One region of the Pseudoalteromonas sp. SR44-2 genome, then DNA from elsewhere that is predicted to be linked to it. Evidence: riboswitches for the same ligand, from Rfam matches in the RefSeq annotation. Region 1 holds a riboswitch; the other holds the start of a gene.
What was found. Region 1 has a riboswitch for cobalamin ahead of H5115_RS03910 (TonB-dependent receptor domain-containing protein). Riboswitches for the same ligand answer to the same signal wherever they lie in the genome.
Positions count from the first base shown of each region.

Region 1 (16,188 bases):
TCCTGGGTATGCATTACGACATTGTAATCGTTGGTACTCTTTACTATTGGTGGTTTTGGACAATTTACACATTCGTGATGTATTTTGTCGACTTTACAATGGCATTGGTATTAATCATCAATAAGGATGTTTTAGGCTTAAACAAGCTTTTAAGGTGTTTTAGAAGGTTAAGTTTAGATCGCTGAGGCAGTAAAGCTCAACTTAAAAGAAGAGTGATTTTGTGCATTTTTTTATGTTGCCGTTATATGTTAAGCGGTACAATAACGGTTTATATAGTGTTGGGATGAGATGATTGAGCTACTTTTAAATACAAATATCTCTTTTTATATAGGTGCTTTTGTACAGTGGGGCTTTTTGATGGCTTTTCTATATTCTTTAGTAAGCTCTATAAATAACGCAGATAAAAGCATTGTTTGGCTATCTTTCATCATGGCACTTTCTTACTCTTCTAGTATTTTTATTGATATGGATTCGATAACTTACTTCGATTTTTTCTTATTCGATAGTATTACTCTATTTGTTATTATTTTATCTGGTTTTTTTATAAAAATTAGCGGTGTATACATTTATTTATTATTTGGTTTAGGTATAAACACTTTATTATTTTTTGCAATGTATATAGATAATGATGTTATGCACCATTATGAATTTTGGTGGTTCTGGTGGGTGTACATAGTAGGTATAAATTTTACAGATTTGACCATGGTTTTAGTTTTCTTTATAGGTAAAGATGTTTTAAAACTTGCTTGGTTAGAAGGAAAGCTAAATAAAGTGTTTAATAAAAGGGCCTATTAGTAATGGATTTCAGTGCTAACAGGCCTTATTTATTATTAACTGGCACCACAGCCCAATTTAGTTTTTAGCGCTTTGACAATTACAGGGTCTACAAACTCGCTTACATCACCATTGTGACGTGCTACTTCTTTAACAAGCGTTGATGAAATAAATGAATTTCGCTCTGCGGGTGTTAAAAATACACTTTCTAAATCAGGATTCAGGCGGCGGTTCATGTTAGCTAATTGAAATTCATAGTCAAAATCAGATACAGCCCTAATACCACGAATAAGCACATTAGCATTGTGATCGCGCGCAAGGTCAGCCAATAAGCCAGAAAAACCAATGACCTTAACATTATCTAAGTGACTTAAAATAGAGTTTGCAAGTTCAACACGTTCTTCAAGGTTAAAACAGGGTTTTTTACTTGGGTTGTTCGCAACCGCAACTAATACAGTATCAAACATTTTAGCTGCACGTTGAATAAGATCTGTATGACCATTGGTTAGTGGATCAAAGGTGCCCGGGTAAATTGCAATAACTTTCATAATGTTCACTATTTATGATTTTAGCGCTAGTTTAACAGTGTTTATGCCACAAAGCAGCCTAGCTAATAAAGCATATAAACACTTACTTTCTTTGAACAGGTCAGTCCAAGGTTTGAGTGTTTTAATGATTCATATTTGTTTATACTGTTTACCTCTTTTGAGTGTAATGTAGCCTATAGATAATTTGAGTATTAGCATATGAATACCAAGGATAAAATAATACACACCAGTATTTTGTTGTTTAACGAAAATGGTGAGCGTGCAATAACGACAAATCATATTGCATCAAACTTAGGGATGAGCCCGGGTAATCTTTATTATCATTTTAAAAATAAAGAAGACATTATCCGTCATATTTTTGCGCTGTATCGCGATCATTTAAATACTCACTTTAAACCTATTAATAAAGATGATGATGCATTTAATCATTTAACGGCTTATTTAGATTCGTTATTTGAATTGATGTGGCGTTACCATTTTTTTTACGACAATCTTGGCGATATACTCGCCAGAGACACTGAGCTAAAACAAGCTTACATTGATTTTCAGTTGGAGTTATTAGAGCAAGTTCGTAAAATTATTCTAGGTCTTCGCGATAGTGAAATGATTGCTATTGATGAGCAAGATGTGATTGATTTGGCCCATACACTAAAGTTGACTGTTAGCTTTTGGACGCCTTATATTAAGGCTCGTAGGCCAAGCGGTACCCTTGCTGAGCAAGATATATATCATGGTATTTTAAAAGTACTTACATTATTTAGAGCGTACAGTACCGATAAAAGCATTGATAAAATGAACCTGCTACGCGAAAAATACACCGAATTAGCACAACAGGCCCCAACTGTTGTTTAGCCGTTGCCTTTTGGCTGTTTCCTAGACGCTGAATTTTTTGCTATAATCGCGCGCCAAATGCCTGGGAGCGCGAATTCCCGCAGTCTAAGAGTGAACTATGCTTAAATTTATCGTCAAACTACATCCTGAAATAGCCATCAAAAGCCGTTCGGTCCGTAAACGCTTTACTAAAGTGTTAGAAAATAACATTAAAATTGTATTGCGACGTCTTGACGAAAAAGTACAAGTAAGAAATAACTGGGATAATATTTCAGTTGTTACAAAGCTTGAAGATGCACAAGTTCGCCTTGATTTTATCGACAGCCTTAAACGCATACCTGGTATCGTTCAGTTTATTGAAGTAACTGAAACGCAATTTGAAACTCTCGATGATATCTATCAAAAAACAATAGCGTTAGTGGGTCACACAATTGTGGGTAAAACTTTTTGTGTGCGTGCTAAGCGTATAGGCCAACACGACTTTACCTCGACTGATTTAGAGCGTTATGTTGGTGGTGGGCTAAATCAACATATTGAAGGCGCAAGCGTTAAGCTTAGCCGTCCAGAAGTAACAATACGCTTAGAAGTAAAAGACGATAAAGCTTACATTGTTTCGCAAACGCATTTTGGTATGGCGGGCTTTCCACTACCAACGCAAGAAGACGTGCTTTCGCTTATGTCGGGTGGTTTTGACTCTGGCGTAGCAAGTTACCAAATGATTCGTAAAGGCGCACGTACGCACTTTTTATTCTTTAATCTAGGTGGCGCAGCGCACGAGATTGGTGTTAAGCAAGCGAGCTATTTTTTATGGAAAAAATACAGCTCAACACATAAAGTGAAATTTATAACAGTTGATTTTGAACCTGTTGTTGCTGAAATTCTAGAAAACGTTGAAAACAGCCAAATGGGTGTTGTACTTAAACGTATGATGATGCGAGCAGGAAGTGTAGTGGCTGAAAAGTTAAACATTCAGGCGCTTGTCACAGGTGAAAGTATTGGCCAAGTATCTAGTCAAACATTAGCAAACTTAAGCGTGATTGACCGCGTTACTGAAACGCTTATTTTACGCCCGCTAATTCAAAATGATAAACAAGAAATTATTAATCTTGCTCGCCAAATTGGTACAGCTGAAATGGCTGAAACGATGCCTGAATATTGTGGTGTTATTTCTAAAAAACCGACAGTTAAAGCCAAAATTGAAGTAATAGAAGCCGAAGAAGAAAAGTTCGATTTTGATGTGCTAGATACCGTAGTAAATAACGCGCGCATAATGGATGTACGCGATATTGACGTAGAAGCAAAGCAAGAGCTAAAAGAGGCTGAGTCGGTTGCTGATTTACCTGCAGGCTCTGTAGTTATTGATATTCGCTCACCTGAAGAAGAAGAAGCTGCACCGCTTGCAATCGATGGTGTTGAGGTGGTGCATTTACCATTCTTCCGTTTGGCTACTAAGTTTGGTGATTTACCAAAAGACACTGACTACTATTTATATTGTGACAGAGGCGTAATGAGCCAACTACAGGCACTTATGCTGCACGAACAGGGCTTCGAAACTGTAAAAGTTTATCGCCCGTAAAGTTAAAAGCTTATATAAGCGTGGTTTATACCACGCTTTTTTTTGCCTGAATTTTGACTAACAACTCATCGTTGTAAGGCGTTGGAATACTGTGAAGTTTACCTTGTTGGCTAATATAGCCACATATAGCTGATATTTCGGTTTCTCTATTGTGAGCTATATCTTGCTGCATTGATGAGTAATTATTTGCGGTTAATTCCATTATTTTATAAGCGGTATTGAGAGCTTTAATTAATGGAATATTAAGCCCTTGAGCCTTTGCAATATTACACGCTTCAGTGAGTGCATTAAAAATTATTGTATTGTACTTAGGTGCACGTAATTCACCATTTTTTACATTACTTAAAGCGCTTAATGGGTTAATGGCAATATTGACGAGTAGCTTTTCAAAACGAAGCTGCTGAATGTTATTAGTAAACTTTAGGTTGGGTATTACTTTAAAAATATCAGCTATTGGCGCGCTATTTTGAAGTGCAAGCTCATTACAGCCACCAATAACGCTTTGTCCTTCACCTGTGTGTTGCACAATATATTGGTTTGATTTAAAGCCCGCTATGCTTGTCGTTAAAAAGTAGAGTGCTTGATGAGTGTTTAGCTGGTTATTTATCTCATCAACGTTGCCCATTCCATTATGCGAAAGTACAACAGAGCAATGTGTCGGTAAAAATGGCTTTATTTGAGAAAACGCATCAAGCACTTGAAAAGCTTTAACGGTAAATAAAATTACATCAAATTCAGTTGCTTTATCTAGCTGATTTAATGAAATAAATTGTGCGTCAATTTTTTTTGATGCACCCTTAGCTCTGCTGTAAAAGCGGGTGTTTGTTGGGGTTTTACGAGTTAAAACACTGACATTATGCGATGCGCTCAAAAAGTGGCTCAGCAATAAGCCAATAGCGCCATCGCCAACGATTAAAATATTAGCCATGTGGGTTCTTTTTTCGAGATGTAAAAATTACTCTAAGCAAAAAGTAGCTTGCAGCACCTGCAAAATCAGCAAAAAAATCACCAAGTGATGCTTGCCTATAAGGAAGTGCGTCTTGCATTATTTCTATCGAGGCGCCATAGCCTGCTAATAAGAGTATTTGAGCATATAAAGGAAGCTTAAAAGCCTTGTCCATTATTATGGCTAATATAAAAAAAATCCCAAAATGGGCAACTTTATCAACATGAGGAAATAAATTTACAACGCCACCTTTTATTTCTTTGGCAAATAAAAAGGTGAAAGCCACTATGCTGATTAAAAAAACTGCTTGATAAACACGCCTTGTCACGACAAATCCTAAAATCGCTTAAAAAAGAGGCGCAAGTATATCAAACTAATTTAGTATCGCACCTGAACAAGATGCAGAAAAATGTAAAGATTTATAATTTTAGCGTTATAATTGCCACATAAAATTAAGATTAAATAGTTAGGAGTATACTAATGCCTTCATTTGATATTGTATCTGAAGTAGAAATGAACGAAGCTAAAAATGCGGTTGATAACGCAAACCGTGAACTAGAGACTCGCTTTGATTTTAGAGGCGTTGATGCATCTATTGAGCTAAACGATAAAACAATTAAGCTTAAAGCAGAAGCTGACTCTCAAGTTATGCAGTTGTTCGATATTTTAGCGGGAAAAATTTCAAAGCGCGGTATGGATGTAGCTAGTTTAGAACTTCAAGATATTAGCCGTGCAGGAAAAAATGTATTTCGTAACGTTGGGTTAAAGCAAGGTATCGAAAAAGACATGGCCAAAAAAGTGGTTAAAGCCATTAAAGATTCAAAAGTTAAAGTACAAGCCGCTATTCAAGGCGAAGAAGTGCGTGTGACAGGTAAAAAGCGTGACGATCTTCAAGAAGCAATGCAGGTAGTACGCAGTGCCGATTTAGGTCAGCCTTTTCAGTTTAAAAACTTTCGCGACTAATTTATAAACTGTTTTTAATAAAAGAGCTTTAATTTGTCTGTATTTGCAGACAGATTAAAGCTACTTAATTTTTTACAACTTTCCCTCCTTATCCTCTCGTAGTTCTGCATGTATTAATCCATTTTTTGATATTTAAGCTATTATATTTAATTGAATATAATAAAAATTTCACTCTAGAAGGTATTAAAATGAGACCCCATCAATTATTTCTGTTATTTGTTTTGCTTATATTTACCAAGCCAAGCTTATCAAAGCCAGTTGATATTGATGTATTGGTCGAAGATGGCTACTTTCCGATTATTAACGCGCAAAAAAAAGCAGGGCTTTGCTCCTGAGTTTATTAATATTTTAAACGACGCACAGGAGGAATTTAACTTTATACTTATTTCTTTACCTGTAAAAAGGCTTACTTTGTCTGTTGAAAAAAAATAACTTCGACGTTTTATTTTTAATGGCAATGCAATGGTTGCCAAAAACAACGCAGAAAAATATTGAAAAAACTGAATTTTATACCATCACCAAAAACGAGCTTTATACACTCAAAGAGAATGCATCAGAACAAACTTATTTTGACAATCTGGACAAATTAACCAAAGTTGGGGTTTTAGGGTACTCGTATCAATTTGCAGGATTTAATACAAATGCCGAATACTTGAGAGAAGAGCACCAGGTAAGCCTAACAATTGATGAATCAATGTAGTTAAAATGCTGCTATTAAGGCGCGCTGAAGTCGGGGTTTTAAACAGCATTGCTTATCAGTATTTTAAAAGGCAGAATATCTTAAATATGGATTTACTATTTAAGAGTGACATACCAGATGCAGTGTATGAAACACATTTTTTGATTAACTCACAATCAAATAAAATATCTAGTCACAAAATGGATGAAATATTAAATTTACCTACTACACAAATGCAACTTCAGAAGCTACTTGATAAGTACGGTATTCCTTCAAGCTATAATAATACAGCACTGAACTGAAATAGCTTTTAGCTATATAGACGTCCATTGACATTTGTAAACAAAATGCTCACAATGACGGCATATTTTCAAGGTGCTTGCTAGCCACTTCATGTAATGATTTTTTTAGCAGGATAATCGGGAAGTTGGTGCGTTTTCATGATGACTACAAGCCCAACACTGCCCCCGCAACGGTAGAGTATTGCATGTTTTTATGTGCTTACTGAGTCCGGAGACCGGCCTTGATGCAATCTTACTTACTTAAATCTTTGCGGTGGGCAAAGGTAGGGGATCTCATGTTAAACAAAACAACTCTAGGCGTTGCAATTTCTGCTGCGCTTTCATTTTCTGTGTCTGGTGCAGAGCAATCAATTGAAAAAATAACCGTTACAGCTAATAAGTTTGAGCAATCAATTAACGACGTTTTAGCGAGTGTAAATGTTATTGAACGTGCTGAAATAGAAGCTAGTAACGTACGCGATTTACCTACACTTTTAAGCACGCGAGTGGGTTTTCAAGTTAATCCAAACGGTGGTTTTGGTCAAAATACAGGTGTGTCACTTCGTGGTACGGGCTCTGGCGATACGTTGATTTTAATTGACGGTGTACGTACAGGCTCAGCAACACTTGGTCAAAAAGCATTAAATAATGTCCCTTTAAATAGTATTGAACGCATAGAAATTATTAAAGGCTCTCGCGCGGCTGTTTATGGATCTGATGCACTCGCTGGTGTTATTAATATTATTACGCGTGAGTCAGATAACTTATCCCTAAGCGCTACATTTGGTTCTGACTCTTATCAAAATTATCAAGTTGCAGGCTCTGTAAAATCAGATGATATAACAGCAGCATTTAACGCAGGCTTTGAAAAAACAGATAACTTTGATGTACTGCAAGGCGTAGCACCTGATGAAGATGGCTATGAAAATAAAAACCTTGGTTTTAAAGTTAACTACACCGATGCACATTACGGCGACTTTAAGTTATTAGGCCAATACAGTGAAGGCTATGCAGATTACGACAGTCGCTTTAGCCCAGCAGGCAGTACGATTGAACGAGATGATTTTAAAAACTATCAACTTTCTGCAGGTTGGAGTAAAAACTACACTAACCAAACGCATAGTATTGATTTAGCGCTTTCAACAGATGATTCAGATAACACTTATGTTGATTTTTCAGTTGGGCCAACAACAAGTACATTTATAACTAAACGCACACAAATTGATTATAACGGCCAGTACCTGTTATCCAATGAACTTAACATTAGTGGTGGTGTTAATTGGTACAACGATGATGTGTCGCATAGTTCGCAACTATTTGTTGAAGACAGCCGCGATGTACTTGCTGTGTTTGTAGGTGCTTACTACGATGCAGATAAAGTACTGGCTAATTTAACTGTTCGCCAAGATGATGACGAGCAATTTGGCGATGAAACAACGTATACCGCCGCTGCAGGTTATCATTTATCTGAAGATGCAACATTTCGTATAAGCCAAAGTACTGGCTTTAAAGCTCCTACATTTAACGATTTATATTATCCACTTTATGGTAACCCTGATTTACAACCTGAAAAATCAGTAAACCGTGAGTTAGGTTTGAGTGTGGATTTTGATATCGCGCAAGTTGATATTGCAATATTTAGAAACAATATAGAAGATAAGATTGATTACGATGCAAACTTTGCATTGGCTAATATCGATGAAGCACGCTACGAAGGGGTTGAATTTAGCTTATCTCAGCAGTTTTTTGGTTTTGATAGCAACCTTAACTTTGCTTACTTAAGCGCTGAAGACGAAGAAACGGGCGCAGAGTTGCGTAATGTTGCTAAACGTACTTTTAACTGGGAACTTGCAAAACAGTTTGGTGCTTTTGACGCAAGCTTAGACATGCAATACCGTAGCGACCGACAAGGTGCTGTGACGCGCTTAGGCTCTTATACACTCTGGAACCTAGCGGGTAATTATCAAGTAAATGAACATATTGAAGTTTCACTTCGTGTAGAAAACTTATTTGATAAAGAATATAACGCTGTTGATTCAAACACTGATTTTACAACGGGTGAAGTGTATTACTACAACACGCCAGAGCGTCGCTTTTTTGCAGGCGCAAGCTACCAGTTTTAACGGTATTTATTAATATTAAAAAGCCCGACTTATGTCGGGCTTTTTAATGTTTAGCTAAGTTTAACTAATCAATTTAACTGCTCAAATTAGCTAGTCAGCTAAGAACTCTTTAAATACGGTTTCAAACTTGTGTAACTTAGGTGCTATTAAAATACTACAGTAACCCTGCTGTGGGTTTTCGTTATAGTAATCTTGGTGATAATGCTCTGCTGGGTAATACGTAGTAGCAGGGCTGACTTCTGTCACAATTGGCTCAGCGACATGGCTTTGCAGTTGAGCTATCACTTCGTTGGTTTGCTTAAGTTGAGCTTCATCGTGATAGTAAACCACACTTCTATATTGTGTGCCTATATCGTTACCTTGGCGATTCAATTGTGTTGCATCATGCAGTGTGAAAAACATTGCTAGCAGTGTTTCAAAGCTAACTACAGTCGCGTCAAATTCAATTTTAACAACCTCAGCGTGACCGGTTGTGCCTGAGCATACAGAATCATATGTTGGGTTATTTGTTTCACCGCCGGTGTAGCCAGAGCTTACGGTTAGTACGCCATTTACACGTCTAAATGCAGCATCTATACACCAAAAACAGCCGCCACCAAATGTTGCTACTTGCGTTGTTGAGCTCATAAGTATTCCTAAAATGTATATGGGGTTTAAAGGCGAGCATAAATTGTATGCGCCGCAACAACAAGGTTACGGCGCAATTAAGAGGCTAGATCTCTTCGAAAGGTTTTTCAGCGGCTTGTTTGTCTAATTTTTGCTGTAAAAATTCAGGTGATTGAGTGTTACGTGCAAGTGCATAATATGCAGCAGGTACAACAAAAAGAGTTAGTAGGGTCGATACAATAACCCCAGTAAACACGACTACACCTATCACCATACGGCTTTCAGCGCCCGGACCTGAAGCAAGTACTAAAGGTACCGAACTCATAACCGTAGTCAGCGAGGTCATAATAATAGGGCGCAAACGCTGAGTTGCTGCTTGCAAAATAGCTTCACTAAATTCAACGCCTTTATCGCGCAGTTGGTTAGTAAATTCTACAATCAAAATACCGTTTTTAGCACTTAACCCTATGAGCATGACAATACCTATTTGGCTGTAAATATTTAAGGTAAGTCCTGTAGCCCAAAGTCCGAACATAGCGCCCATTAAACCAAGTGGTACGGTAAGCATAATGACGAACGGATGCATAAAGCTTTCAAACTGCGCTGCCAGTACTAAAAAGGTAACAGTGAGTGCAAGTATAAATACGTAGGTCATCGCTGATGCGCCTTCGTAATAAAGTTGCGATTCGCCTTTGTAATCTACGGCGCCATCTATATCGTTTTCTTGCGCGGCTACTTCGTTTAAAAAGTTAAGCGCTTGCTCAAGCGTATAACCGTCGGCTAAGTTGGCGCTTAATGTAATTGCGCGCATACGGTTGTATCGGTTTAAGCGCGATGCGGTTGCTTCTTCTTTTAAGCTGATAAGGCTATCAAGTGGGACTAGTTCACCGCTTCGTGATTTAAGATATATATTTGAAATGTCAGTAGGGTTAGTAAAGTCTTCTTTAGTCCCTTTTAAAATTACATCGTATTCTTCACCACGGTCAATAAAGGTTGTAACACGGCGCTGGCCAAGCATTGTTTCAAGTGTACGGCCTACATCAGATACAGAAACGCCTAAATCAGCGGCCTTGTTTTTATCTATGCTGACTAAAAACTGCGGGAAGGTTTCTTTATAATCATGATCGATTCTTACTAAACCTGGGTTTTGTTCAGCACGCTTAATTATACGGTCACGCCAATCGGCAAGTTGTGCATAATCATTACCTTGCAATACAAACTCAATAGGGCGAGATGAACCACCACCGCCAATACCACGGCGCATAATGGCAAATGCACGAACATCGGTAACTTCTTGCATTTTACCGCTTATTTCGTCCATTACTTCCCATGTTGAGCGTTTGCGCTTATCCCAATCGGCCATACCAACAATAGCAACACCGCCGCTGCCACCCCAGCCAGGTACTCGAACAAGTACGCGACTTAGCTCACCTGCTTGCGAGTAAGGCATTAAGCGTTCTTCAATTTTAGCCATATTAGCGGCGTTATTTTCGTAACTTGCGCCCTCAGGGCCGCTCATCATAATAAAGAACGTGCCACGGTCTTCTTTTGGCGTTAGCTCAGAGGGAACTTGTAAAAACAACGAGTAACTTACAAAGCCCGCTAATAATAAGCTCACCATTAAGCCCCATTTACGGGTTATGTTAGTGGAGAGCGAATTACGGTAACTTACTTCAATTTTAGTAAACTGGCGGTCCATCCATTGGCTAAATTTATTTGGTTTGTCTGATACTTTAAGTACTTTAGAACACAGGGCTGGTGCAAGAGTAAGCGCTGTAACACTTGAGAAAAATACGGCAGCACTCACCGCCATTGCAAACTCAGTAAATAATGCCCCTATACGGCCATCCATAAACACCAATGGCACAAACACCGATATTAGTACAAGCGTGGTTGCTACTATGGCAAAACCAACTTCACGCGCACCTCTATATGCAGCTAGTAATGGCGGCTCACCCAGTTCAATACGACGGTGAATGTTTTCAAGCATTACAATGGCATCATCTACTACTAAACCAATAGCCAGTACTAAGGCAAGTAAAGTTAGTAAGTTGATTGAGTAGCCCATTGCTAATAAAAACATAAAGCTACCAACAAGTGCGACCGGTACGGTAACCGCAGGAATAAGCGTTGCTCGTATATTGCCTAAAAACAAAAATATAACGAGTACGACTAAACCCATAGAGATGGCAAGTGTGCTGTAAACTTCACTAATTGATTCTTTAATAAATACAGACGAATCGTAGCTGTCTTGAATTGTTGTGCCTTCAGGTAGGTTACGTTTGATTTTTTCAAGTTCGCTGCGTGCGTTATCTACTACGGTAAGCGTGTTTGCTTTAGCTTGTTTTACAATTCCTAGGCCAATCATGTTGCGCCCGTTACCACGAAATAAGCTTTCGTCATCGGCAGCTTCTAATTTTACGTCGGCAACTTCACCTAAACGCACTAAATAACCTTCTTCACCACGTTTAATAACAAGGTTTTTAAAATCGCGCTGATCTTTATAACTTCGTGCGGTACGCACGGTAAAGTCGCGATCTATTGATTCTATTTCGCCGGCAGGTAATTCAACGTTTTCTGTACGCAGTGTATTTTCAATATCGCTTGAGGTAATACCGCGTGCAGCCATTGCTTGGCGGTTTAGCCAAATTTTCATAGCGTATTGGCGCTCACCACCAATACGTACATTAGATACACCATCTACTACGGCTAAGCGGTCAACAATAAAACGCTGCGCGTAATCAGAGAGCTGTAACGAGTCCATTGTTTCGCTGTTTAATACAAACCAGGCGATTGGGCTTTCATCACTATTTGATTTAGACACTTCTGGTGGGCGTACCTGATCGGGCAAGCTATCAAGTGCACGTGCTACACGTTCACGTACATCGTTAGATGCAGCATCTATGTCGCGGTTAATATCAAACTCAATGGTAATGTTTGAACGCCCATTACGACTTGATGAGTTAATACTTTTAATACCTTCAATACCCGAAATACGGTTTTCTATTATTTGCGTTATTTTGGTTTCTATAATTTCGGCAGAAGCACCTGTGTATTCAGTGCTGATATTTACTATTGGCGTTTCAATATCAGGGTACTCACGAAGTGGTAGCATAGTAAATGCAACCAGACCAAAAGTAAGAAGCAGCAAATTAATTACTATGGCAAAAACGGGGCGTTTAACGCTAGTATCAGTAATTTTCACGTATTACCCCTTTACGCTTACTTTACTACCAGAGCGAATTTTTATTAGCCCTTCAGTAACAATTTGCTCGCCATCATTTAAACCTTCATCGATAGCAACCCAGCCATTATTTCTGCCAGCAACATGCACTTCAACCTTATTGGCTACTCCGTCTTGAATTTGAAAAACAAAGTGTTTGTCTTGTAAAGGGATAACTGCTTTTTCTGGCACCATTAAAGCTTGGTTACTGCTTAGCTCAAGTGCTGTATTTAGTAACATACCAGGGCGAAGTAATCCTGATTTATTAGCAAAACTTGCAGTTACTTCAACACTGCGTGTTACCGAATCAATACGCGAGCTAATATGCGTTACCTTGCCGTTAAATGTCTGCCCTGGGTAGGCATCGTTTTGGGTAAGTACTTTCATACCTATGTTTAATTGTGCTAAATATTTTTCAGGTACTTTAAAGTCAACTTTAATAATACTAATATCATCAAGTGTGGTGATTATTGTTGTGTTGCTTACGTAGGCACCAACTGATATTTCACGCTTACCTAACAGGCCTGAAAATGGCGCGGTAATAGTCATTTCATTTAACTTTGTTTTAGCGCTTTCTAGTTGAGCTTCAGTGGCATCAACACGAGATAATTGTTCTTCAAGTAATGACTTTGCCGTTGATTGCGAGCGTGAAAGTTCGGTAAGGCGATCTAACTGGCGTTTTTCCTCACGTAAGTTAATACCGAGTTCTTTAACTGCGAGTTGCTCTTGTTGGCTTTGTAACTGTACTAATTTTTGTCCTTTACTGACTAAGTCGCCATCTTTAAAATATATATCTGTGACATAATCGTTTTGCGCACTTTTTATATAAATAGCTTGGTTTGCACGTGCACTACCGATGGCCTCTATCATCACTGCGTTTTCCTCAGAGGTAACAGTATGAGCCGTTACTTCGGTAGACATTTGTGATGAATCGGCTTGTTCGCCGTGGCTAGCGGGTAAATATAAATAAACGCTAAATATTAGAAGTAACGTAATAATAAATGGAAAAAGTGCTTTACCTGATTGTCTTGAGTACATTGATTTCATACCTGAAAATGAATTGTAAGTATTGTACGAAATAAGACCGTGAAAAGACGGTTATGTATCTCATAAATTTGTGCGTTAAGCGTAAAAGTAAATAAGATTTATTCATTGTTCCTATTTTGTTGAGGAAAAAGCGGTAATGTATGAAATTTAAAACTAGCTGTAACTTATGTATAACAACAAGAAAGGTCATAATTTGGGGCATTATTATGTTTGTTTTTTATATGGTGTTTTACCGATATGGATAAATCTGACAATGTCATTAAGTTTCGGGCACAGGGCGCGCGAAACGCAATTGAGGCGATTGTTGTAGGTGCTATAGGCTTAGTCTTTATTATGTTATTTAATTTACTGAGGCCGGGTGAGATTAGCATACTTGAAATATTTTTAGTGAGCTTGTGCCTTGTGGCTATTTTTATTGGATTTTTAAAATCTCAAGAACCATACCATAGCCTTATATTGAGCGAATCTGAGCTCGTTTATTGCCACAAGTACGGAGCTTGGTGTATGCCTCATAGTAACTTTCATCACAGTGGAATACCCAAAGTAGAAGATGGCTTTGACTATTTAGAATTAAATGCGGTTGGCGTTAAGGTAAATGATATAGACGACTTTTTATCAAGCATAGCGCCTAGAATTGCAGGGAAATTATTAATAGAGCAGCGTAATTTATTTATGCAAGTTGTTCAAAAACATTGCAAAAATGGCAATTGCCCATCAGAATGGTTAATAGAAGATACGCATTACACATCCCATAAAGGGATAAGCTATACTGGGCTTATAGCCATGTTTGCTAATAGAACTAAGCACCTTCAGCAGCTAACAGGTTACGATTTATTATTGCCTGCCAGCGTGTTAGATAGAGATATTTGGGCATTTAGTGCTAACTTAAATAAGTGGAAGCGCGAGCCTAGTCAGTTTATAGCGTCGCAGCTTAGTAATTAAGCTACGACTGTAGGAAAGAAAAATGAGTCAAGAGAGAGCCTTTTTAAAAAGTGGTCGAAACACCATAATACATAAAGATAAAAAGCATGATTTAGTGATTGTAAACTCTGAAATTCATCCTCGAATTAAAGTAACGCAACATGGTCTGGAGCCATTTAAAGAAGAATTACCTAAAAACCGCCGTGATGCAAAAGAGCGTTATTTAGAAATGGTTTATGTAAGTAGCGCTGATGTATTTGGCGAAGAAAAGCAGTTGCTGTTTATCCAAGCTCTAGACGGGCGTGAATACAAAATAGATTACAGTAAAATCGGTACGAAGTTGTTTGTACGTATTCATCAAGACACATATATGTAGTACTTTAATGGCATCTTTATTGCTAGTGATTACACTATAGTAATTATTTGACATAATAAGGTGCTGCGTATGAAAGCGTTTGCTTTAATCCCCCTCATTTCTTGTAGTTTACTGAGTGCGTGTGGAGGCGGTGGCGGTGATAGCGATAATACAGTTGTTGAAACGTCTGTTAATGCTGGAGCTGATTTACAAATTATCGAAAAATCTGAATTTACCATCACAGCACAAGGTTCCCCCGCTGATGGTACGTTTTCATGGCAACAAGTTAGTGGCCCAAGCATAGAAGGTTTCCCCCTTGAAGGCGCTGAGCAAACACTTACTGCACCTGACGTAAAAACTGATAGTGAAATAATATTAAGAGTGAGCTATCAAAGTACAGGTAGTAGCGCTGTTAGTGACGACATTTCTATTTCAGTGAGCTCTAATAACCAACTACCCCTTGCTGTTGTTACACAAACATCTCCTGAAACACTTCCCTCTGTATACAAAGATACAGTGACTTTGAGTGCCCTAGAGTCGAGCGATCCTGATGATAATGGCCAAATTGATAGTTATTTGTGGCAATTGCTATCGGGTCCTGATTTAGATATTGAGAGTTTTAATGAATCAACTCTTAGCTTTTCTCATCCATTACTTGAAAGTAACGTGAATTTATCTTGGCAGCTAACTGTCACTGATGATGAAGGTGGCGAGGCGAGCACTCAATATTCAATGACACTCAACAAAACAAATGAGTTAGTAGATGCAAATGCAGGCGCAGATCAAAATGTTGAAGAGTTTGAACAAGTAACGCTTGATGCAACAAATAGCGAAACAGTTACCGATACCTATAAGTGTAAATGGCAACAACTTACCGGTAATAGCGAAACATTAAGCAATAGCGACCAATGTACAACGACATTTTTTGCCTCAGATGTTGATACTGAGTCTACATTGAGCTTTGAAGTCACGGTAACCGACTCAAAAGGACGCACCGATACAGACTCTTTATTTGTTGATGTATCACCCAAAGCACTTGGACTCATCAACGATAGTGGTGTTGGTGAGTGTTATAACAATACTCAACGTATTAATTGTGAGAGTGATGACTTTCCAGCGCAAGATGCAGAGCTTGGACGCGATAGCTATGCAAACCGCTTAGATAAAGTTGGCAAAGGTAATTTAGCGTTTGATTACACTAAACTTAATGAGTTTGCTGATGAAGTTGGTGATGATAGTAGTGACTTTACCTGTATACGCGATAATGTTACTGGGCTTGTATGGGAGGTGAAAAGTGTGGCATCTGGCACGGTAC
Region 1 covers NZ_JACJDW010000004.1:109,392-125,579, forward strand. The annotation lists gene H5115_RS03865 (hypothetical protein) at 1-185, shown strand, start outside; gene H5115_RS03870 (hypothetical protein) at 289-795, shown strand; gene coaD (pantetheine-phosphate adenylyltransferase) at 831-1,322, opposite strand; gene H5115_RS03880 (TetR/AcrR family transcriptional regulator) at 1,521-2,174, shown strand; gene thiI (tRNA uracil 4-sulfurtransferase ThiI) at 2,272-3,729, shown strand; gene H5115_RS03890 (ketopantoate reductase family protein) at 3,755-4,657, opposite strand; gene H5115_RS03895 (VanZ family protein) at 4,650-5,003, opposite strand; gene H5115_RS03900 (YajQ family cyclic di-GMP-binding protein) at 5,156-5,638, shown strand; gene H5115_RS20155 (hypothetical protein) at 5,827-5,973, shown strand; gene H5115_RS20160 (hypothetical protein) at 6,057-6,338, shown strand; cobalamin riboswitch at 6,674-6,858, shown strand; gene H5115_RS03910 (TonB-dependent receptor domain-containing protein) at 6,895-8,721, shown strand; gene msrA (peptide-methionine (S)-S-oxide reductase MsrA) at 8,812-9,348, opposite strand; gene H5115_RS03920 (efflux RND transporter permease subunit) at 9,434-12,532, opposite strand; gene H5115_RS03925 (efflux RND transporter periplasmic adaptor subunit) at 12,536-13,588, opposite strand; gene H5115_RS03930 (DUF2982 domain-containing protein) at 13,835-14,539, shown strand; gene H5115_RS03935 (hypothetical protein) at 14,562-14,894, shown strand; gene H5115_RS03940 (DUF1566 domain-containing protein) at 14,964-16,188, shown strand, end outside.

Region 2 (16,188 bases), on a different contig from region 1:
AAGAAAGGCGCTTACCCCACCCAAGCAGGTTAGATTCTCTAAAGCCTATACTCGATTTGTTTTCTCCACCGCTTCGACTAAAGTTCACTTCAGGTAAAAGTGTCCATAAATCACGGGTAACCACTTCTACATTAACGTCGCCGTCGCAGTTTTCGGTAGCACTAATTTGTGCATCATATAAGTAGCTTTCTTTACGAAGTAAACGCTCAGATTCTGCGAGCTTTTTAGCGTCGTACTTGTCACTTGGGGAGAATAATAAAAGGTTATTAATGACATCGGGCTCTGTTTGAATGTGAGCGCGATTAGCAAAACGGAATAAAGCATTATTTTCCTCTTCAAGCTCAGTATTAAATACATTAAGTTGCTTGAGCTTTATTGAGGCTATTTTAGCGTTACTATTACTGTGCGTGAGGGTTGTTTTGTCTTGAACTTCTCGGCGTAGGTTTTTATTTGTGCTTAAATCTGTCTGTTCTACAAGGCAGTTATCAGTTTTCATTGAAGATTGTTGTGCGAACGTTTTAGGCACATAAAAGCTTAAAACCGTTAAACTAATACAACATTGTGCTATCCATTTCTTGCTCACCATTAAACCTCTTACTGCTACGTAGCAAATGACTATCGTAATATCAGCTTACATCATTGTTATTATAATGTAAGTAAAAGGTATGGATTTTGAAATTAATTAATTGTTACCCATATTCACTTTTGTTAATAGCCAGCTGGTTTGCAGCGACCTATGCGCTAGGCATTAAAAGCTAGCTTAAATAAAATGCTAAAGCGGCGAGTAAGTGTTCAGCTTCATGACCTTCGGCATTAATCCAGATGCTTTGGCTGTAATGCTCATAGTTTAAATTAAAGGTTTGATGATTATAGGTAAAGCGAACTTGATGGCGATCAGCGCCTGCAGAATATTCGTTGAGTGTTACTTCGTCTGAGTGTAAAAATAATGTACTCCACAGCTCAAAGTCTTCATCGTTTGGTAGCTCAATGGGATTAATCAAAATACATTTGTGTGTATGGTCATATTCTATTTGGGTCATAATGCTCTTAATTAGTAGCTAGGTAATGTCGAATTGCCGTTAAAAATTCGCCGCCGTATTTATTTAACTTAGTAAAACCAACACCTGAGACCTTTAAAAACTCACTGTCGTTTGTTGGCATAAGCTGCGCCATTTCGGCTAACGTTTTATCATTAAATACTACGTAAGGTGGCACATCGTCGGCATCAGCAAGTTCTTTACGAAGTGCGCGCAGGCGAGCAAAGAGTTTTTTGTCGTAATTAAATTGCGCTAACTTATCTTGATAAACGTGTTTGGCTTGCAGGCGTGGCTCGGCTAATTGCAGTGCGTATTCACCTTTTAAAATTACACGCGCGGCTTCTGTTAATCTAAGTGACGCACCTTGTGTTATATCTTGGCTAAGTAAGCCTTGATGAATAAGTTGGCGTAAAATACTGAGCCAAAACTCACTGCTTTTATCTTTACCTATGCCGTAGGTACTTAACTCATGATGATTATTATCGCGGATGCGGCTCGTGTTTGCACCGCGAAGTAATTCAACAATATAACCAAGTCCAAAACGTTGTCCCGCTCTGTACACACACGAAAGTGCTTGCTGGGCGACTAACGTACCATCAAAGCTTTTTGGCGGATTTAAGCAAATATCGCAGTTGCCACAAGGTTCGCGTTGATATTCACTAAAGTAGTTAAGTAATATTTGACGACGACATGTTTGCGCTTCGGCAAAGCTTGCCATTGCGTTAAAGCGTTGTTCTTCTACGCGGCGGCGTTGCTCGTCGTCTATGTCTTCAAAAAAGCGCCTTACGCGACCAATATCTGCTGGGTCAAAATACATTATAGCTTCTGCGGCAAGTCCATCTCGCCCAGCTCGACCTGTTTCTTGATAGTACGACTCTATACTTTTTGGAATATCGTAATGCAGCACAAAACGCACATTAGGCTTGTTTATGCCCATGCCAAAAGCAACGGTTGCGACCACTATTTGTATATCGTCACGGGCAAACCCGGTTTGTACAAATTGACGTTGCTCGTTACTCATACCAGCATGATAAGCGGCAGCGTTTAGTCCTGCATCTGCAAGCTTTTCAGCAATGTCGTCTACGCGTTTACGGCTGGTGCAATAAATAATACCGCTTTGGCTTTTTTGCTCCTTTAGGTAGCGAAGCAATTGCACCATAGGTTTAAATTTTTCTTCTATGGTGTAACGAATATTGGGGCGATCAAAGCTGCCAGTATGAATATAAGGCTGTTGTAGTTTTAATTGCTCAACTATATCAAACCGTGTGGCTTTATCGGCGGTGGCGGTTAATGCCATCATTGGGACATGTGCAAAACGTTGCTTTAATTCGTTTAAGCGAAAGTAATGAGGTCTAAAGTCATGACCCCAATGCGACACACAGTGCGCTTCGTCAATGGCAAATAAACTCACATTTAAATGCGATAAACGCTCTAAAAATTCGTGTTGTAATACTTTTTCAGGCGCCACATATAAGAGCTTAATTTGCCCCTGATGAAGCTGTTGATACACCAATTGCTGTTCTTCTCGTGCTAAGCTGTTATTAACGTAAGCGGCTTTTACCCCAAGAGCTTGCAGTTGCGTTACCTGATCTTGCATTAGCGATATAAGCGGAGATATAACAATAGTTACGCCTTCGAGTACTAAAGCAGGGATTTGGTAGCACACCGATTTTCCGCCGCCAGTAGGAAGTAATACAAGCGAATCTTGGCCGTTAATAGCGGCATCAATAACTGCTTTTTGACCGTCGCGAAATTCACTGTAGCCAAACACTTGTTTGAGGACAGTTTCGGGTTTACGCACAAGGGTGCTAGAAGGTGGAGTTGATGTATTCATTGGCGGGTATTTTAGTGGTTTTTTAGTGAGATGTCTTTAGCTGAGTTACTTGATAAATTATTTAAGTGGAGTCTCGTAGTTTTACACTATGTATGTTTTACTCATCTTACCTGTTTTGACATAGAGAATAATAATGAATAAAGAAATGTTAATTGAACAAGTAGGTGCGTTATTTGTGAATGGCATGCCGTTTAACCAGTTTTTAAAAATATCGGTTGAGTCGTTAAGCCCTGAACAGGCCAAAATTACGTTCCCGTGGCAGGATGTACTCATTGGTAATCCTGCGCAAAAAATACTCCATGGTGGTGTTATTTCAGCCGTACTTGATAATGTAGGCGGTATGCTCGCTGCAGCAAGTGTAATTGATAAACTCACCGATTTAGATATTACAAGCGTGCAAACAAAATTAGCCACGCTTGGGACTATCGACTTACGTACTGATTATTTGCGCCCTGGTAAAGGAGAGAGCTTTACTGCCAGCGCAACACTTATTCGTTCAGGTAATAAAGTATGTGTATGCAGAATGGAATTACATAACGAACAGTCTGTTCAAATTGCTTTTGGAACCGGCACGTATTTAGTTGGATAAAACGCGTATGGCAAGTAAACTAGCGGCCTTTTAAATCACTAAGTGTGTATTATGTCGATTGATACTGAGCAGCGTAAAGGTGCTATTTTTGCTTGTCTTGCTTTTTTAATGTGGGGCCTTGCGCCAATATACTTTAAGTTGATTCAGCATGTTTCTGCTTTTGAAATTTTAATGCATCGGGTTATTTGGTCGGTTGTGTTTTTAGTATTGGTAGTAAGTGTTTTACGGTATTGGGGTAAAATTAAACGCATTATCGTTCAACCTAAGCTTTTGCTTATGCTTGTTATCACCTCTGCACTGCTTGGGTTTAATTGGGGTTTATTTATATGGGCTATAAATAATAACCACATGCTTGATGCAAGCTTGGGCTATTACATAAATCCTCTTTTAAATGTATTACTGGGTATGCTTTTTTTAGGCGAACGCCTGCGTAAGTTCCAAGGCGTAGCAGTAGCCCTTGCCTTTAGCGGTGTAGTGCTGCAGCTAATTAGTTTTGGCTCGTTTCCGGTAGTTGCCTTTTCACTGGCTATATCATTTGCACTTTATGGTTTATTACGTAAAAAGTTACCGGTTGAAGCCTTGCCTGGCATTTTACTCGAAGCACTTATATTACTGCCTGTCGCACTTATTTATTGGTGGTTAATGGTGCCTACAGCAACATCAAGCCTGCCAGCTAATGATTGGCATACTAATGTACTACTGATTAGTGCAGGTATTGTAACTACATTACCACTGCTGTGTTTTACCGGTGCAGCTAAGCGTTTGCAATATACTACACTTGGCTTTTTTCAATACATTGGGCCAAGCTTAATGTTTATACTAGCTGTGGTGTTTTATGGTGAAGTGTTTGATGCAGAGCGTGTAGTAACATTTGCATGTATTTGGAGTGCACTGGCTATTTTTAGTTGGGACTCTTACCATCAATCACGCAAACGTAAAAAAGCGGCTATTACAGCCGCAGAAGTATAATTAACTAATAAAATGGTTAACTAACTATTTTATTACGACCAGATTCTTTAGCGTCGTAAAGCTTTAAGTCGGCCTGTTTTAAAAGTTCATCAATTTGATAAACAGGCCCGTTTGCAAAGCCAATAGAAATGGTGAATTTTATTTTAGCTTTACTAAACTCTTGGCTATTCATTTCTATAAAATACCTAAAGCCTTCAAGGCGTTTAAGGGCTTCTTGTTTATCTGCATCTATAAAATAAACTGCAAACTCTTCACCACCTAAGCGCGCTACTAAGTGCTTTTTAAAGTATTTACTGAAGCAAATAGAGAGCCCTTTTAATACTTCGTCGCCAACATCGTGTCCGTATGTATCGTTAATTGATTTAAAGTGATCAATATCAAGCATAGCTAAAGCACCGTCACCTTTAGTATGTTTTATTTGCTTTAATGATTTTTCAGCTTCTTCAAAAAAGTAACGACGATTTGGTAAATTAGTTAAATAATCCGTGTTGGCTTGTCGTCTTATGGTGGCTATAAGGTCTAACATATCGACGTTTTGACTAAGCCTGCAGTAAAACTCTTCGCTATTAAAAGGTTTGTGCAAATAATCGTTTGCGCCATTTTTTAAAAATAAACTAGAAAGCCCTACAGAGTCAGAACCCGAGATACCAATAATAGCTTTTTCATCATTGCTATATAAGCGGCGAATCTCGCTACATAGTTCATCGCCATTCATATTGGGCATTTCATTATCAGTAATAATAACTGAAATATCAGGTGAAGCTTCAAGCAGGTTTAACGCTTCTTGTCCGTCTTGCGCTTCAATAATTTGATACTTATGGCGCACTAACAAACTACAAATGTATCGTCGGGTCGATTTAGAGTCGTCAACAACGAGTACTTTTACATTTTCGTTGCGAGGCAGGCGCTGTAACTGTTTTTCGAGGTACTGATAAGCTTGTTTATTTTCTTTAATGATGTAATCGATGATTGGGTATTTTTCTACAGTGTCGCGAGTTTTTTTATCAATATTGCCCGTCATTACAATAGTTGGAATGTCTGCATTAATAGTACAAGGTATTGCCTCACCTAATGGGGCATCAGGTAATATGAAGTCAACTACAGCGCAAAAATAGCTATTTTTACTTATAAGCTCTTTTGTTTGCGCTAATGACTCAGCTATATCAACTTCATAACCAGCCTTAAGCGCGATGTGCTTTTGCACTCGCGCCATGGCAGGTGTATCTTCAACTATTAGTATTTTTCGCGTCACGGAACAACCCTATATATATTTTGCAAAAATATTTGCTTATACAAGTTGTAACTGTTAAAACGCAAAAAAGCAAATAACTTAAATACTTACAGATTATCCGCTTCTGAATAATACTCTTGGCTAATCGGCGCCGGGCTCGACATTTTTGAACGGCCAAATAAAGTATGAAACTTAGTTTTGCAGGTCGTTAGTTTTAAGTATTTTACCCAAGCTCGTTCGATTGGGTTGGTAGGTTCTTGTGAGCCAGTTACGACTGCTACAAACTGTTCTTGGTGTTCGTTTTGCGGCTCAATTGTTTTACTGTATAAGCCTTTTAAAACAACTCCGTGTTGTTCAAGTATGCTGGCTTCTAATAAGGTGAAGTTTCCGCTGCGGCTAAAGCCTCGTGGAAAGTTTTGATCATCATAAAATTGACGTTGGCTAACAAATGCTTGGCGTAGTAATGAAATGTTATTGCTCATAGCTTTATCCTCATACCTTAGTAATTAGCTGAAGTATGATGCAAGTTTGGCAATTTATTAAACAAATTATTTTTATCGTGAGGATAAAAAATTGGATATCGATTTATTAAAAACATTCGTTGAGGTAGTGCGTACGCGTCACTTTGGTAAAGCGGCCGAAAACCTTTATATTACGCAGTCTGCAGTGAGCTTTAGAATTCGCCAATTAGAGCAAGGGCTTGGTGTTAATTTGTTTATTCGCCAGCGTAATAACATTCAACTTACAGCACCTGGCGAGCGCTTATTACCCCATGCACAAATGATTATTACGGGCATGCAACGCGCCAAAGTGGATGTTGCGCTTGCCGATAATATGCATAAGCAAATTAGCTTAGCAGGAACGCCTAATATTTGGGATGCTTTTTTACAGTTTGGTATAACAAATATTGTATCGGCGATGCCGGGCGTGTCATTAGTCGCAGAAGTTAAAGCTCAACAAGAAAGCACTCGGCTGTTATTAGAACGCACGCTTGATTTGGCAATATTGTTTGATCCACCAAAAGTAGACGAGCTAGTGGTAGAGCGAATCTGTGAGTTGCCAATCATTCCCGTAAGCGGATACGACACTGCAACGAACGAAAACTTTTTTGATAATCAGTATGTATATGTTGATTGGGGAACTACTTTCTCACTTTGGCATGCGCGTCAGTTTACCGGTAAAACACCGCCTTATTTTAGAACCAGCACAGGACGTATTGCACTTGATTTAATACTGCAATGTGGCGGCAGTGCATTTATACCTCAAGTATTGGTAGAAGGGCATTTAGAAAAAGGTGAACTGTTTCATGTTAAAGATGTAGAAAATACCTCGCGAGACGTGTTTATAGCGTATCACAGAGACAACGAGCAAAAAGAGTTAATAGAAACCTTAGTTAATTTACTATCGCAAATGACCCCAAGCTTGTCATTAAAGAAAAGTAAGTAAGTTCGGCCGTTTATTAGGCTTTCATGTTATTTTGATTTCAAATTTAATGCATTTTTATTAATAAAAAAAGACATTAATATTTCCGTTGTAATATTACTGTCATTTAGCGGTGACAAAATGCAGCAGTTTTAAAAATTAGTCTTTTGTGATTATCCAAGGAAATAACATGAAATTTGTAAAATCGAGCTTATGCTTAGCACTATTAAGTGGTTTATCTTTCAATGCACTTGCCGATGTAGACATTTACGGTAAAGCGAATGTAACAGTGCAATCATCTGATGACGGCGAAGGATCTTTTACTGAGATAAAAAGTAATGCATCTCGTCTTGGTGTTAAAGGTTCTGAAAAAATAAATGATAGTTTAGAAGCGGTATATAAGTTTGAGTTTCAAGTTGATGTGTCTGATGCTGATTCAAAAGGCGATAACGACGACAATATTTCTGCGCGTAACCAATACGTTGGTTTAAAAGGTGCGTTTGGCCAAGTGGTTATTGGTCGTAACGATACTGCGCTTAAACAATCTCAAGGTAAGTTAGACTTGTTTAACGACCTTGAAGGCGATATTAAAAATGTATTTAAAGGTGAAAACCGTTTAGGGAATACTGTTAGTTATTCATCAAACTCATACGAAGGTTTTAAAGTACTTGCTACTTTTGTAGCTGAAGATGATGTAGACGCTGATAACGGTTACTCAATGGCGGTTACTTACGGCGACGTGGCACTTAAAAAGAGCGCAGTATACGCCTCTATCGCAGCCGATAGTGAAGTAAATGGCTACGATGTAGTACGTGCATCAATCCAAGGTAAAGTTGAAAAATTTAAGTTAGGTGCAATGTACCAAACACAAGAAAAAGTTGACGGCAGCGCAGAAGCGGATGGTTACCTATTAAATGCAGCTTACAGCATGGGTAACAACACATTTAAAGTGCAATACCAAGACATGGATTTTGACGACAGCGACGATAAGTCAGCAATATCAGTTGGTCTTGATCACAAATTAAATAAAAACATTAAAGTATTTGGCTTTTACTCAAGCTTCGATATGGACAACAACGTTGACCAAGACTACGTAGGCTTAGGTATGGAATACAAGTTTTAACTATTCGCTAAATTAGTTTAAACACTCCCTTTTTAACCGCGCTCTTTTGAGTGCGGTTTTTTTGCTTTAAATTATTTACTTAGCCGCCCATAATAGAGCTTCATTTGGAATGAGGTGCGAGTCCTCAACTATTCCCGTAACTGTAATTAGTACAACGCTTTAAGTCAGATACAAATGAGCAATACCAATCAGCATAAATATTTGAACAATTTAACGAATTAAATTTATCGCTTAATAGGTTCTATATCTAAATAGATTGGTATAATTTTTTAACGAGCGGGTTTACTCATTTTTTATTAATACACTAGTTATTGTTAGCTGTATTGTTAGTGAGTTCACGCCTACCAAGGACTCACTGTTGCACACTAAATCAGCGCTAAACACGCCTTTACTTAACGTTAAAAATGTTTCGTGGGGGATTGCCAATAAAAGCATTTTAAATGATATTAATTTGCAAATATCGCCAGGTAAATTTGTTGGTTTAATTGGCCCAAATGGGGCGGGTAAGTCGAGTTTGCTGCGTTGTTTATACCGTTTTAACCGGCCAACATCAGGGCAAATTACTTTTAATAATCACGATATTTGGCAACTTAAAAGTGAAAATTATGCAAAGCAAGTCGCTGTGGTACTTCAAGAAACCCCGTCGCAATTTAACTTAAGCGTATTTGATGTTATTGCGCTTGGGCTAACGCCTCATAAATCGGTATTTAGCTCAATAACTAACATTGATAAACAAACAATTATTCAAGCTATCAATACCGTAGGGTTGGCAGATCATAGCGATCAAAGCTTTGAATCGCTCTCAGGCGGTGAAAAGCAACGTGCCTTGATAGCCCGCGCCATAGTCCAGCAACCTCAACTGTTAATAATGGACGAACCAACTAGCCATTTAGATGTTAAATACCAAATACAGGTAATGGAACTTGCTAAATCGTTGGGTGTAACGGTGTTTGCATCGTTTCATGATTTAAACCTAGCCTCTGCAATGTGCGATGAACTAGTGGTTATTAAAAAAGGTGAAATTACACATACAGGCACGCCAAGTGAGGTATTAACCGAAAACATGCTAGGCGACGTTTTTGGTGTTTGCGCCCAAGTAAATAACCACCCGCAAATATCGAAGTCGGGAAATAGCATCCCTCATATCACTTACTTTTATGGTTACGAATAATATGAGCGCAGTTAATACTCGCCAATCACTTGCGCTATTTATCAGTGCTGCAGCTGCTTTATTTAGCTTATTTGCAGCACTTAGTTTTGGCGCAGCAGAGACCTCACTTCAAGACGTACTTAATAGTTTTTTGCTCTCAAATGATGCGTCTTTTAATACGCGTATTATTTTTGAACTAAGAATGCCACGCACATTACTCGCCTTTTTAGCAGGCTCTGGCTTAGCAATTGCGGGGCTTATTTTACAAACGGTAACGCGTAACCCTTTAGCCGATCCTTACTTATTTGGTATATCGTCGGGTGCCTCATTTGGCGTGGTGTTACTTATGGCATTAGCAGGTATTAGCGCAGGTTTTATGTTATCGGCAGCAGCATTGCTGGGTAGCTTACTCGCCATGAGTTTATTAATACTTATTGCAGGTAGGCAGCAAAGTGCACAGGTAGAATCAATGTTATTAGCTGGTGTTGCTCTGTCGTTTTTATTTAGTGCATTTACCAGCTTGTTGCTTTATTGGAGCGACCCTCAGGCGGTAGCCGCTATTTTATTTTGGACACTGGGCAGCTTTTCGCGTGCGCAGTGGGCTACGCTTTGGTTGCCTTTATTGGTAATTACATTGTGTACGTTTGTAATGCTGAGCTTTAGAAGGCAGCTAAATGCTATGTTACTGGGCGATGAAAGCGCAATTACATTAGGTGTTAGAGTCCAGCGCTTTAGAATACTTATGCTGGTTTTAAGCTCATTAATTACCGCTGTGCTGGTGGCTATGTGTGGTGGTATTGGGTTTGTCGGATTAATGGTGCCGCATATTGTGCGCTTTTTTATATCCCAAGGCACCATCGCTGGCTTACTGGTAACCAGCTTGGTGGGCGGTACATTTATGGTGTGGGTTGATGTACTTTCGCGCTCATTGCTGAAAAACCAAGAACTGCCTGTAGGTGTTATTACTGCAGCTATTGGTAGCGTGTTCTTTCTAAGTTTATTGTTTTTTAGAAAGCGAAGGGTGTAATTCCATGAAAACCTTAATGGTGCAAGGCACTACATCAGATGCTGGTAAAAGCACTTTAGTTGCTGCCCTTTGCAGGGTGTTTGCTAAGCGAGGGGTAAAGGTTGCGCCTTTTAAACCACAAAATATGGCACTTAATAGCGCAGTAACAAAAGATGGCGGCGAAATTGGTCGTGCGCAAGCTTTGCAAGCAATAGCAGCTAAAGTAGAGCCCGAAATAGACTTTAATCCTATATTACTTAAGCCTAATAGCGACACGGGCGCACAAGTGATTATTCACGGAAAAGCCATTAGTAATATGGAAGCTGGCAAATATCATGACTATAAAAAAGTAGCGATGGATGCAGTAATTACCTCACATAACCGCTTAGCTAAACGCTTTGAATTACTCCTTGTTGAAGGAGCGGGGAGCCCTGCTGAAATAAACCTGCGTGAAAACGATATTGCCAATATGGGTTACGCCGAAGAGGTAGATTGCCCTGTCATTATTATTGCCGATATTGATAAAGGTGGTGTGTTTGCACATTTGGTAGGTACGCTTGCGTTGTTAAGCGAGTCAGAACAGGCGCGCGTAAAAGGCTTTGTTATAAACCGCTTTAGAGGCGATATAGGTTTGCTGCAAGGCGGGCTTGATTGGCTTGAAGAATACACAAACAAACCCGTACTTGGCGTATTACCTTATTTGCACGATCTTGCGCTTGATGCCGAAGACGCCGTCGCAATTGATAATAATGTAACCAACGCCACAATTAATATTGCAGTGCTACTTGTTCCCCACATTAGTAACCACACCGATTTTGATGCACTGCGTTTGCATCCAAACATTAATATAAATTATGTGCGCCATACGCAAACGATCCCAGACGTTGATCTGATAATTCTCCCAGGCAGTAAAAACGTGCTGGGCGATTTAACCTTTTTGAAAAATGAAGGCTGGGACACTCAAATTAAACGCCACTTACGCTATGGTGGTAAAGTACTTGGCATTTGTGGCGGCATGCAAATGCTGGGCAATACGCTCAACGATCCCGAGGGTATTGAGTCATCATTAAAGCAAGTAAATGGGCTTGCTCTGTGCGATTTTGAAACCACGCTAACAACACAAAAAGTATTAACTAAAATAACCGCTACACTGCTTTTAAATAACCAATCAACACCCTGTAGTGGTTACGAAATACATGCAGGGATTAGCCAAGGTGCAGCGCTTAATAAGCCATTTTTAACCTTTGATAAAAGCCACCCACATGGTTTTATGTTCGATGGCTTTATTAGCGATGATAACGCCATTGCGGGCACTTATTTACATGGCTTATTTGATGAAGCCGATGCTACATCGCAAATTTTAAAATGGGTAAAACCAAGCGCCTCAATTAACCCAATTAGTATTGCCACTCATCGCGAGCAGCAGTTAGAACGATTAGCAACCATGTGCGAAACGCATTTAAACATACAGCAAATTATCTCGATTTATGAAGGACACAATAATGACTGAACAAAACAACGATAAGCACAAGCAGCGCCAACAAAAAGTAAAAGCACAAGTGGATGCACGTGTTGCTGCAGCACAAGACGTAAAAGGTATTTTTCAGGTAATTACCGGCAATGGTAAAGGTAAATCAACCTCGGGTTTTGGCGTTGTAGCACGCTGCGTAGGGCATGGTAAAAAAGCAGCCGTTTGCCAATATATTAAAGGTACATGGGAATGTGGCGAGCGTAATTTATTACAAGGTGCAGGCGTTGAGTTTGTTGTAATGAACACCGGTTTTACCTGGGATACGCAAAATAAAGAAGCCGATACCGCAGCCGCCCAAGCAACATGGCAAGAGTCAAAACGTATGCTTGCAGATAGCAGTATTGATTTAGTATTACTAGATGAGCTTACGTATATGGTGACATACGGCTACGTTGATTTAGATGAAGTAGTAACAGCCCTTAATAACCGCCCACCAATGCAGTCAGTTATTATTACAGGGCGTGCAGCGCATCGTACTTTAACCGACCTTGCCGACACAGTAAGTGAAGTGCGTAATGTAAAACACGCATTCGACTCAGGCATAAAAGCGCTAGAAGGCTTTGATTACTAATGTTTAAAGCGTTTTTTATTGGGGTGCTGCTTTTTAGTGTATCGGGCAGTGCACTTGCAGAGCAGGCTAATGATTCTAAAAAACTGCGAATAATCGCGCTTGCACCACATATAGTCGAAAACCTATTTGCCATCGGGGCGGGCGATAATATTGTGGGCACGGTTGATTACGCCGACTACCCAAGTGAAGCCCAAAGTATTGAGCGCATAGGGGGTTATTACGGCATCTCGCTTGAAAAAGTATTGGCGCTTAAACCCGACTTAGTTATTGCGTGGAAAAGCGGAAACCAAAGCGAAGATTTAGCCCAAATAGAGCGTTTAGGTATAAAAGTGTATTTGAGTAATCCCACCACAATCGCTGGTGTAGCCGACGAGTTACTTACTTTTGGTGAATTTACAGGGAATATTGAGCAAAGCCAACAAGCGGCAAATGCATTTACACAAAAACTAAACGCGATTGTTAAAAGCCAGCAAGATAAAAAAAATATTACCGGATTTTATCAGTTATGGGCTGAGCCCATGATGACAGTAAGTAAAAATACGTGGATAAGCCAACTGATTGAAACATGCCATGTAAGTAATGTATTTGCACAGAGCGTTACAGATTACCCGCAAATTAGTATCGAAAATGTCATTGTTACTAAGCCACAAGTTATTATTATCCCTGATGAAAAATCAAAAACACCACAGCCGGTTGTTAATTGGCAAAAGTGGCCAGAAGTACCAGCAGTTAAAAATGATCAATTTATTAGCGTAAATGCCGATTTATTACATCGTTTTACCCCGCGCATGCTAGATGGACTCGCGGATATGTGTGATAAAATAGACGCATCACGTAAACAGATTAAGAGTACACAATGAGCAATTGGGCTACATTTTTAGAAAGTGAATTACAACAAACTTACATGCAGCAAACGTTAGAGTATGTGGCTAATCGTCGCAATGAAGGTGTTGCTGTTTACCCGCCTGAAGCTCAAGTTTTTAGTGCTTTTGATGCCACAGCACTTAATGACATCCGCGTTGTAATTTTAGGACAAGACCCATACCACGGAGAAGGACAAGCGCATGGCTTGTGTTTTTCGGTGTTGCCTGATGTAAAAAAGCTGCCGCCGTCGCTTAAAAATATGTACAAAGAGTTAGCTGTCGACATCAGCGGGTTTATTATTCCTGAGCATGGTTACCTGCAAAGCTGGGCAGATCAGGGCGTGTTTTTACTCAATACAGTATTGACCGTTGAGCAAGGGCAAGCGCATTCACATAAGCATTTAGGGTGGGAGCAATTTACCGATAATGTAATTGCCCATATTAATAAGCACTGCGAAGGTGTGGTATTTATTTTATGGGGTGCACATGCACAAAAAAAAGGTAAAGGCATAGATAGCGCTCGCCATCATGTTTTAAAGGGGCCGCACCCATCGCCACTTTCAGCGCATAGAGGCTTTTTTGGTTGTAAGCATTTCTCACAAACGAATGAGTTATTGCAAGCCCAAAAAGATAAGCCAATTAACTGGCAAATCTAATTTATTCCAAAGAACTCAAATTGTTTAAACCATTAAAAAAGGCTTCCATATATCGGAAGCCTTTTTGTTTAGTTGGGGCGTATTGAATTAAAAGTCGAGCTCTTCAATTGCAATACTGTCTGTAAAGTAGTCTAGTTCTTGTAGTTCTTTACGTAGGCGCTGTTTGTCTTTTATTGCTTCTATTTCACGCCATTTTCTTTTTTTATTTTTCTGAGAGGTTTTCCTTGTTGTATCTGGTCCTTCTAATATCTCTAATATATCGTTTAGGCTATCCATGAACTTCTCCTATTGATTTTATTGACCTCAAGAATACCTATACCACAGGCCTAGTTAAAATAGAATAAAAAAGTGACAGTTATGTTGCATAAGTGTGATTAATTGATGAAGGTTTATACGAGGATTATATGAAGTCGATATGAAGATTATATACAGAGGTAGCGTATTTTAGGTATAAAAAAACGCCGCTATTGCGACGTTTTTAAAACACGATTATAGCAAATTACATTGCTTTAAAGCGCGCCTCTAGTTGTTCTTGTGCATCAGCAAAAGAGCGAATGCCTTCAGCTAGTTTTTCAGTAGCCATAGCATCTTGGTTATGTAACCAACGGAACTGTGCTTCTGTAAGTGGCTCTGGTTTTGGCTCTTTAGGAATATCTGTTTCTAGCAAGTATTCCTGTGCGCCTTCAAGGTTACCTAAATCTTCTAAAAGATTAGGGCTAATTGTTAGCTTGTCGCAACCAGTAAGAGCAATAATTTCGCCTGTATTACGGAAACTTGCACCCATCACAACTGTTTTGTAGTCATGGCGTTTGTAAAATTCAAAAATGCTGCGTACAGACTGAACACCTGGATCTTGTAGCGGATCGGTTGGTTTTTCCATACCGTTAGCAACGTGCCAATCTAAAATACGCCCTACAAATGGCGAAATTAGAAATACGTTTGCATCGGCACATGCGCGAGCTTGGGCATCGCTAAATAATAAAGTAAGGTTACATTTAGTACCTTCTTTTTCTAGTTGCTCAGCGGCTTTAATACCTTCCCACGTAGACGCTACTTTGATTAAAATTTTATCTTTGCTTACACCTTCTTTTTCGTAAAGGCTAAGTAGAGTATGTGCTTTATCAATAGTCGCTTGCGTATTAAACGAAAGGCGTGCATCTACTTCAGTAGAAATATAACCAGGTACAATCTCACTAATTTCTTTACCAAGTAACACAGCAAAGTAATCACATGCTAGTTCAAGTTGTTTAGCTGGCTCTTGCTCGGTTTCTTTTGCATAGCTCCAAGCTTTATCTAGGTAAGGCTTATATGCTTCAATCTCGCTCGCTTTTAATAAAAGCGACGGGTTTGTAGTTGCATCTTCTGGTTGATGCTTTTTAATAGCTTCAATATCACCAGTGTCGGCTACGATAGATGAATGTTGTTTTAGCCTTTGTAGAGCTGAAGTCATTTGCTTTCCTCATTCCAAGCAAGTTAAAAGAAAAATCTAATCACTCTTAATATATACAATCCATACTGCAACAGTGTGACAATGCTTGATAGGTCTTATGTCCTTATCAATAGAAAAACGGCAATGCATGGGTCATTAAGAGAGGATTTATTTAAACAAAACGTGCTTTTCGTTTCATTTAATGTTGAAATTGACACTAAATAAATTACAAGTCAATAGCTAACTATGATCACTGTTATTTCACCTGCAAAAAATCTTGATTACGAAACGCCACCCGCAACAGACAAGTTCACTCAGCCTGAATTACTAGAGCACAGCGAAGAGCTCATGAAAGTATGCCGTGAACTAACACCAGCGCAAATTGGCAGTTTAATGAAAATTAGCGATAAGCTATCTGGGCTTAACGCAGCACGCTTTAGTGAGTGGGCACAGCCGTTTACACAAAGTAATGCTAAACAAGCAGTGCTTGCCTTTAATGGCGATGTATACGGCGGTTTAGATGCAAGCACGCTTAAAGCTAGCGAGCTTGATTACGCACAAAACCATTTACGTATCCTTTCTGGCTTATACGGCTTATTAAAACCACTTGATTTAATGCAAGCTTACCGTCTTGAAATGGGCACCAAGCTTGAAAACTCGCGTGGCAAAAACTTATACGAGTTTTGGGGCAGCGTAATAGCGAACAAACTAAACGAAGTATTAAAAGCACAAGACGCGCAATACTTAGTTAACCTTGCTTCAAACGAATACTTTAAA
Region 2 covers NZ_JACJDW010000031.1:7,620-23,807, reverse strand. The annotation lists gene H5115_RS16270 (BamA/TamA family outer membrane protein) at 1-586, opposite strand, end outside; gene H5115_RS16265 (DUF3630 family protein) at 756-1,040, opposite strand; gene recQ (DNA helicase RecQ) at 1,048-2,871, opposite strand; gene H5115_RS16255 (thioesterase family protein) at 3,005-3,460, shown strand; gene rarD (EamA family transporter RarD) at 3,512-4,429, shown strand; gene H5115_RS16245 (response regulator) at 4,446-5,681, opposite strand; gene H5115_RS16240 (DUF413 domain-containing protein) at 5,768-6,142, opposite strand; gene H5115_RS16235 (LysR family transcriptional regulator) at 6,234-7,106, shown strand; gene H5115_RS16230 (porin) at 7,273-8,205, shown strand; cobalamin riboswitch at 8,276-8,400, shown strand; gene H5115_RS16225 (ABC transporter ATP-binding protein) at 8,564-9,376, shown strand; gene H5115_RS16220 (iron ABC transporter permease) at 9,378-10,382, shown strand; gene H5115_RS16215 (cobyric acid synthase) at 10,387-11,871, shown strand; gene cobO (cob(I)yrinic acid a,c-diamide adenosyltransferase) at 11,864-12,463, shown strand; gene H5115_RS16205 (cobalamin-binding protein) at 12,463-13,323, shown strand; gene ung (uracil-DNA glycosylase) at 13,320-13,982, shown strand; gene H5115_RS16195 (DUF3545 family protein) at 14,070-14,258, opposite strand; gene tal (transaldolase) at 14,482-15,432, opposite strand; gene yaaA (peroxide stress protein YaaA) at 15,658-16,188, shown strand, end outside.
Region 2: another riboswitch for cobalamin. It lies ahead of H5115_RS16225 (ABC transporter ATP-binding protein); the one in region 1 lies ahead of H5115_RS03910 (TonB-dependent receptor domain-containing protein).